3 regions of the Methylobacterium sp. CM6246 genome follow, and region 3 is predicted to be linked to each of the others. Evidence: predicted binding sites of a transcription regulator. Region 3 holds the regulator's gene; each other region holds the start of a gene.

Region 1 (2,260 bases), 4.1 Mb from region 3:
CCAGGGCCTCGTGATAGATCGGACCGATCAAGCCGAAGGCGTTCCGGTCCGTCTCCAGGAAGATCGGGATGCCGCCGCCCAGGAACAGGGCGCCGTGATGGGCCGCCTTGTGGTTGTTGCGGTCGAACAGAACGAGGTCGTCCTCGGCCACCAGCGAGGACAGGACGATCTTGTTGGAGGCCGAGGTGCCGTTGAGGACGAAGTAGGTCTTCTCCGCCCCGAAGATCTTGGCGGCCTCCTTCTGGGCCTTGAGCGCGGGCCCTTCGTGGGTCAGCAGGTCGCCGAGGTCGAGCACCGAATTGTCGAGGTCGTCGCGAAAGATCGCCTCGCCGAGGTGCTCCACGAAGATCCGGCCGATGGGTGAGCGGTTGTAGAAGATGCCGCCGTTGTGCCCCGGGCAGGTCCAGAGCTGGTTGCCCTTCTCGGCATAGTCCACGAGCGCGCCGAAGAACGGCGTCTTCAGGGTCTCGGCATATTGCGTCACCCGGCTGACCAGGCCGCGGGCGATGAATTCCGGCGTCTCTTCCGCCAGGAAGATGTAGCCGTCGATGAAGTCCAGGAGCTCGACCGGGATGTCCTCCAGCCGCTTGCGGCGGACCATGATGACGATCGGCATCTCCAGGCCGCGCTTGCGCATCATGTCAATGAGCGCGGCGGCCTTGCCGTCGAGACCGCGCTTGCCCCAGTCGACCACCATGCAGCCGATGGCGGCATCGGTCTGCACGGCGATCGCCGCGTCCTCGACCCGCCGGGCCCGCACCACCTCGAAGCCGCGATTCTCCACCGCCGCCACGATCTGGGCGACGCGCGCGCCCTCCAGGTCGTCCGGATCGAAGGCGGGGGCGCACATCAGAACCGTGAAGCGACGGTGGAAATCCATAGGGCCTCTCAAAGCCTCGTAAGCAGCGAGTGGCTTTCTGGCCCATCTGCGACGTTTGCATGACGGTGAGGCGGATCGCGGCTGAAACCGGACGGAATCGGCGAACTCAGGCGCCGATCGCGCTACCGATCACCTGGGCCATCGGCCTGATGGCGATCCCCAGGGCGGCCAGGTCGGACCGCACCCGCGCGGCCATCGCGACCGCGCCCGGTGTGTCGCCGTGGACGCAGATGCTGTCGATTCGGGCCGGGATGCGTCGCCCGGACAGGCACGTGATGGCGCGGTCCTCAATCATCCGCACCACGCGCTCCGCCGCCTCGGCCGGATCGTGCAGGACCGCGCCCGGGTGCGTGCGCGAGACCAGGTTGCCGGTCTCGGCGTAAGCCCGGTCGGCGTAGATCTCGCGCGCCAGCGGCAAACCGAGCCGCTCGCCGGCCCGCTCGGTCTCGAGGCCGGGCATGACCACGAAGATCAGGTCGCGGTCCAGCGTCCGGATCGCCCGGGCCACCGCCAGGGCGAGATCCGCGTCCGCGTTGGCGATGTTGCCCAGCGCCCCGTGGGTCTTCACGTGCCGCACCGGGCAGCCGGCATCCTGGGCCAGCGCCAGGAGGGCGCCGACCTGATAGAGCACGACCTTCTCGACATCGGCCGGGCGCTCGCCGTGGATCGGGCGCCGGCCGAAGCCCCAGAGATCGAGGAAGCCCGGATGCGCCCCGGCCTGGACCCCGGCGCGGGCGGCGAGCGTCAGGGTCTCGTGCATGACCAGCGGGTCGCCGGCGTGGAACCCGCAGGCGATGTTGGCCGAACTGGCGATCGCCAGCATCCCGGCATCGTCGCCGAGGCGGTAGACGCCGAAACCCTCGCCCATGTCGCAGTTCAGGTCGACGATCATCGAGGTCCCTCGCGTGCGCAGCGGTTGCGCGCATTCAAGGGTCGGACCAGTTGCCCGCCGCCGCCTCCGAGGCGGGAGCCACCTCTCTACTGAAGCGGGTACCGGCTCAGGATGTCCTCGGTCCGCTGGACGGTCTTGTCGTACCTGCAGGCATACAGCGCCCCGGTGGTGCCGCTGCCGTTGTTCCACTCGCTGAAAGTGAGATCGCCGCAATCGGCGTCCCGGAAGGCGATCCAGGCGCGCTGGGCCGCCGTGAACTGGGCCTTCCAGGTCGCCTTGGCGTCCAGCGGGCGGTCGTCCTGTTCGATGACCGACAGGGCCTTCTTGTAGGCGGCGTTGAGCTTCGCGTCGGCCGCCTCGAGGGCCTTGTGCAGGCAGGTTTGGGTCTCTGGCGTCGAGGTCGCGGCCCGGCACAGCTTGGCCGAAGGCTGGTCGGCCCGGGCGCTCGCGAAGGGGAGCACGCAGGTGCAGAGCGCGGCGAGGGCAAG
Region 2 (2,260 bases), 3.4 Mb from region 3:
CCGCCGAATGCGTCGCCGCCCTGGACCCGTGGCGGGCGCCGCTGTCGGAGAGCGAGCGCGCCAAGCGCCGCCCGGAGCGCCTCGATCCGCGCGGCCGCACCCTGCTCGCCCGCTGGGGCTATCCGTATGTCTTCGAGGCTTTCCAGTTCCACATGACGCTGACCGACGCGCTGCCGGATCCCGACCGCGCCGCCTGGCTGCGCCGCCTGTCCGACGCCTACGCGGCCACGCGACCTGAGCCCGTGGTGATCGACGCCCTGAGCGTGCTCGTGCAGGACGGGGCCGAGCCGTTCCGGCTGCTGGCGCGCCTGCCTTTCGGAGACGCGCATGGCTGACCAGCATCTCGGCCTGGCGGCCGTCGACCCCAGCGCCCGGATCGTCGACTGCCATCTCGGCCGCTACACGCAAATCGGCGCCCGCACGCGCCTGACCGAGACCGTCCTCGACGATTATTCCTACATCGCCCAGGACGGGGAGGTGATCTACACCACCATCGGCAAGTTCTGCTCGATCGCCGCCGCGGTGCGGATCAACCCGGGCAACCACCCGATGGAACGCGCGAGCCAGGCGCATTTCACCTATCGGGCTCAGGCCTACTGGCCCGAGGAGGCGGACGAGGACGCGTTCTTCGCGCGCCGCCGGGCAAGCCCGGTGACCATCGGCCACGACGTCTGGATCGGCCATGGGGTGGTGGTGCTGCCCGGCCGCAGCATCGGCACCGGCGCCGTGGTCGGGGCGGGCGCGATCGTCACGCGGGACGTCCCGGCCTACACGATCGTCGTCGGCAACCCGGCTCGACCGGTGCGCCGCCGCTTCCCCGAGCCGGTCGCCGAGCGGCTGGAGCGCCTCGCCTGGTGGGATTGGGACCACGACCGCCTGCGCAAGGCGCTTCCGGATTTCCGCGCGCTGCCGATCGAAGACTTCCTGGAGCGGTACACCAGTCGGTCGGGCACGTAGGGAGACGCCGGGGCGCGCAACATCGGATTTGGTGCGCCGACTAAAGAAATCATTTTGTATTCGTCATTCAACCGTCGTGGAAGAGGCGTTTAGCTGCCTCCACCCCGCAGCGGATGGATGTTTATGCTCGTCGTAGAGGATCTCACGCGTCAGTACGGCGGCCGTCGAGCCGTGGACGAAGTCTCGCTGCGGATCGAGCGCGGCAGCTTCGTCGGTGTGATCGGCCGATCAGGAGCCGGCAAATCAACGCTCCTGCGGTTGATCAACCGACTCGCCGATCCGAGTTCCGGGCGCATCCTCTATGACGGCCGCGACATCACCGGCCTGAGCGGTCGGCCGCTCCGCGAATGGCGCACCCGCTGCGCCATGATCTTCCAGCAGTTCAATCTGGTCGGCCGCCTCGACGTGATGACCAACGTGCTGATGGGCCGGCTGAGCCATGTGCCGACCCACCGCTCCCTGCTCCGGCTGTGGTCGGACGAGGATCGGGCCATGGCCCTCGCCGCCCTGGAGAGCTTCGACATGGGCGAGTTCGCCGGCCAGCGGGCCGACGGCCTGTCGGGCGGCCAGCAGCAGCGCGTCGCCATCGCCCGGGCGCTGGTGCAGGAGCCCGAGATCCTGCTCGCCGACGAGCCCGTGGCGTCCCTGGACCCGCGCAACACCCGGCTGGTGATGGATGCCCTGGCGGCCGTGAACCGGCGCTACGGCATCACGGTCCTGTGCAACCTGCATTCCCTCGATCTCGCCCGGGCCTATTGCGACCGCCTCGTTGGGCTCGCCGCAGGCCGGGTGGTGTTCGAGGGCGGCCCGTTCGACCTCACCGAGGACGTGGCGCGCCGGCTCTACGGCCTGGAGGCGGGCGAGGTGCTGGACGATTCCCCGGAGCGCGAGGCCGAGCAGCGGGCGGCCCTGCCGGGGCTGCCCGGCCTCGTCCCGGCCCAGCCCATCCGCGAGGCCGCCATCGGCGCCTGAGCTGGGGCGCCGGTCGCCGGCGCACCGGGCTCGAGGCCTCCAACAACGACGGATGGAAACGCCCGACCGGACGCGCCGACCGCGCGGCCGGCCAATCCAGCGCTTGAACAGACCCGAGGACCACCCGATGATCACCCGACGCACCCTTGCCGCCGCCGCGGCGTCGTTCGCCCTCTTCAGCCTTCCGGCCGCCGCCCAGGAGTGGAAGGCCAAGTATCCCGAGCTGACCCTCGCGGTCATCCCGATGGAGAATGCCAGCGGCACCAACGACCGCTACGCGCCCCTGGCCGACTACCTGACCAAGACGATCGGCGTGCCGGTCAAGCTGCGG
Region 3 (2,260 bases):
GACGATACGCTCGCCCAGGCGGTGATCCTCGCCGACAAGCGCCTCGATGCGCTCCAGCGTGACATCGAAGAGCGGGCAGTGCTGCTCATCGCCCGGCGTCAGCCGCTGGCGATCGACCTGCGCGAGACCATCTCGGCAATCCGCGTGTCCGGCGATCTGGAGCGGATCGGCGATCTCGCCAAGAACGTCGCCAAGCGGGTCGTCGCGATCTCCGATCAGGCGCCTGCGCAGAAGATCGTGCTCGGCGTGCGCCACATGAGCGACCTCGCGGAAGCTCAGCTCAAGGATATCCTCGACGCCTATGCCAGCCGCGACATCAAGGCGGCCTACGATGTCTGGGAGCGGGATGGCGAGATCGATGCCCTGTACAATTCGCTGTTCCGCGAACTCCTCACCTACATGATGGAGGATCCGCGCAACATCTCGTTCTGCACGCATCTGCTCTTCTGCGCGAAGAACGTCGAACGCATCGGCGACCACACCACCAATATCGCCGAGACGATCCATTACCTCGCCACCGGTGAGACGCTGGCGGGCGAGCGGCCGAAGAACGACGCGTCGAACTACGCGACGGTCGGGCCTGCCGCCACGGCCCCGTGACATGCGGTTCGCGGTTCCTCCGCAGCGCGCACTCCCACCTGCGGGACAAAGCCCCGGTGGGAGTGCGCGTGGGTTGAGGAATCACGGCCCCTGCCGCACCATCGGCGCGTCCGGGCCCTCCGGCGCGGTTGATTCGATGCGTGCCGAATTCGGAACGGGTTATCGAACGTGAGCATGCAAGTCCTGATCGTCGAGGACGAGGAGGCGCTGACTACCCTGCTGCGCTACAACCTGGAGGCCGAAGGATTCCTGGTGGATTCGGCCAGTCGCGGTGACGACGCCGAACTGCTCCTGGCCGAGCGCACGCCCGATCTGGTCCTGCTCGACTGGATGCTGCCCGGCCTCTCGGGCATCGAGTTGTGCCGCCGCATCCGGGCCCGGCGCGAGACCGAGCGTCTGCCGGTGATCATGCTCACCGCGCGCGGCGAGGAAGGCGACCGGGTCCGCGGGCTCGGAACCGGCGCCGACGACTACATCGTCAAGCCGTTTTCGGTGCCGGAACTGCTGGCCCGCGTTCGGGCGCTGCTGCGTCGGGCCAAGCCGGCCCACGTCGCCGACCGTCTGGCGGCGGGCGACATCGAGCTCGACCGCTCCGGCCACCGGGTCCGGCGCGCCGGCGAGGAACTCCATCTCGGACCAACCGAATTCAGGCTGCTGGAATTCCTGATGCTGGCGCCAGGCCGGGTTTTTTCCCGTGAACAGCTCCTCGACGGGGTCTGGGGCCACGACGTCTACATCGACGAGCGCACCGTGGACGTACATGTCGGGCGGCTGCGTAAGGCGCTCAACGCCCCCCGGCAGGCCGACCCGATCCGCACCGTGCGGGGCTCGGGATACGCCTTCGACGAGACGTTTTCCCTCGAAGCCTGAAGACCTCCAGCCCGTCGGGGCGGAACGGCGCGCCTGCCTCCTCGGTCAGCGTGCCAGCGCTGCGCTCTTACCGGAGGCGGCCGGTACCACCTTCAAGGCCGCCAGCACCGTTCCCTCGGTGAGGATCTGCGGCAGCACCTGTGCCTCCCCAGTGCCCGTGTAGAGCAGGTACAGCGGGACGCCGCTGCGCCCATGCGCCTCCAGCAGGCGGGTGATCTCGGGGTTCTGGTTGGTCCAGTCGCCCTTCAGGTAGGTCACACCCCGATCCTTCATGGCGGCCCGCACGGCCTTCGTGGACAACGAGGTCGTCTCGTTGACCGCGCATGTGATGCACCAGGCGGCGGTCATGTTCACGAAGACCGGCCGCCGCGCGTTCACCAAGGCGTCGAGACGCGCCTGCGTGAAGGGCTCGACGCCCTCTGCGGCGGCCTGGGCGACGGGCACGGCCCGGTCGCGATCGAGGGTCAGGGTCAGTGCCCCGACGGCGACGACCGTCAGCAGCGCGACGCCCTGGACGACGGGTCCGACCCGCGAAGCGGCGACGCGCCCGTGCTCCCAGGCCCAGGCCGCGAAGCCCACCAGCACGAGGCCGATCAGCCCCACCAGAAGCCCCTGCGGGCCGACCTGCTGGGCCAGGACCCAGATCAGCCACGCCACCGTTGCGTAGACCGGGAAAGCCAGAACCTGCTTCAGGGTTTCCATCCAGGCGCCCGGCCGCGGCAGCGCCCGCAGCGCCGGCGGCCACAGGGTCAGCGCCAGGAAGGGCAGGGCGAGGCCCAAGCCCAGGCTG

What was found. Region 3 encodes PhoB, which activates phosphate uptake and scavenging genes when phosphate is short. Its sites were predicted from a motif close to TGTCATNNANCTGTCAT; they were not measured.
Region 1: the regulator PhoB is predicted to act here: its motif matches at 929-945, upstream of ACYQPG_RS03110 (Orn/Lys/Arg family decarboxylase).
Region 2: the regulator PhoB is predicted to act here: its motif matches at 1,019-1,035, upstream of phnC (phosphonate ABC transporter ATP-binding protein).

The regions. Positions count from the first base shown of each region.
Region 1 is NZ_JBTXKY010000001.1:605,977-608,236, reverse strand. Features, by position in the region: gene ACYQPG_RS03110 (Orn/Lys/Arg family decarboxylase) at 1-880, opposite strand, end outside; gene ACYQPG_RS03105 (LamB/YcsF family protein) at 987-1,772, opposite strand; gene ACYQPG_RS03100 (lysozyme inhibitor LprI family protein) at 1,859-2,260, opposite strand, start outside.
Region 2 is NZ_JBTXKY010000001.1:1,339,372-1,341,631, forward strand. Features, by position in the region: gene ACYQPG_RS06740 (DUF1045 domain-containing protein) at 1-335, shown strand, start outside; gene ACYQPG_RS06745 (LbetaH domain-containing protein) at 328-957, shown strand; gene phnC (phosphonate ABC transporter ATP-binding protein) at 1,081-1,929, shown strand; gene phnD (phosphonate ABC transporter substrate-binding protein) at 2,057-2,260, shown strand, end outside.
Region 3 is NZ_JBTXKY010000001.1:4,740,277-4,742,536, reverse strand. Features, by position in the region: gene phoU (phosphate signaling complex protein PhoU) at 1-600, shown strand, start outside; gene phoB (phosphate regulon transcriptional regulator PhoB) at 775-1,470, shown strand; gene ACYQPG_RS22935 (protein-disulfide reductase DsbD family protein) at 1,516-2,260, opposite strand, start outside.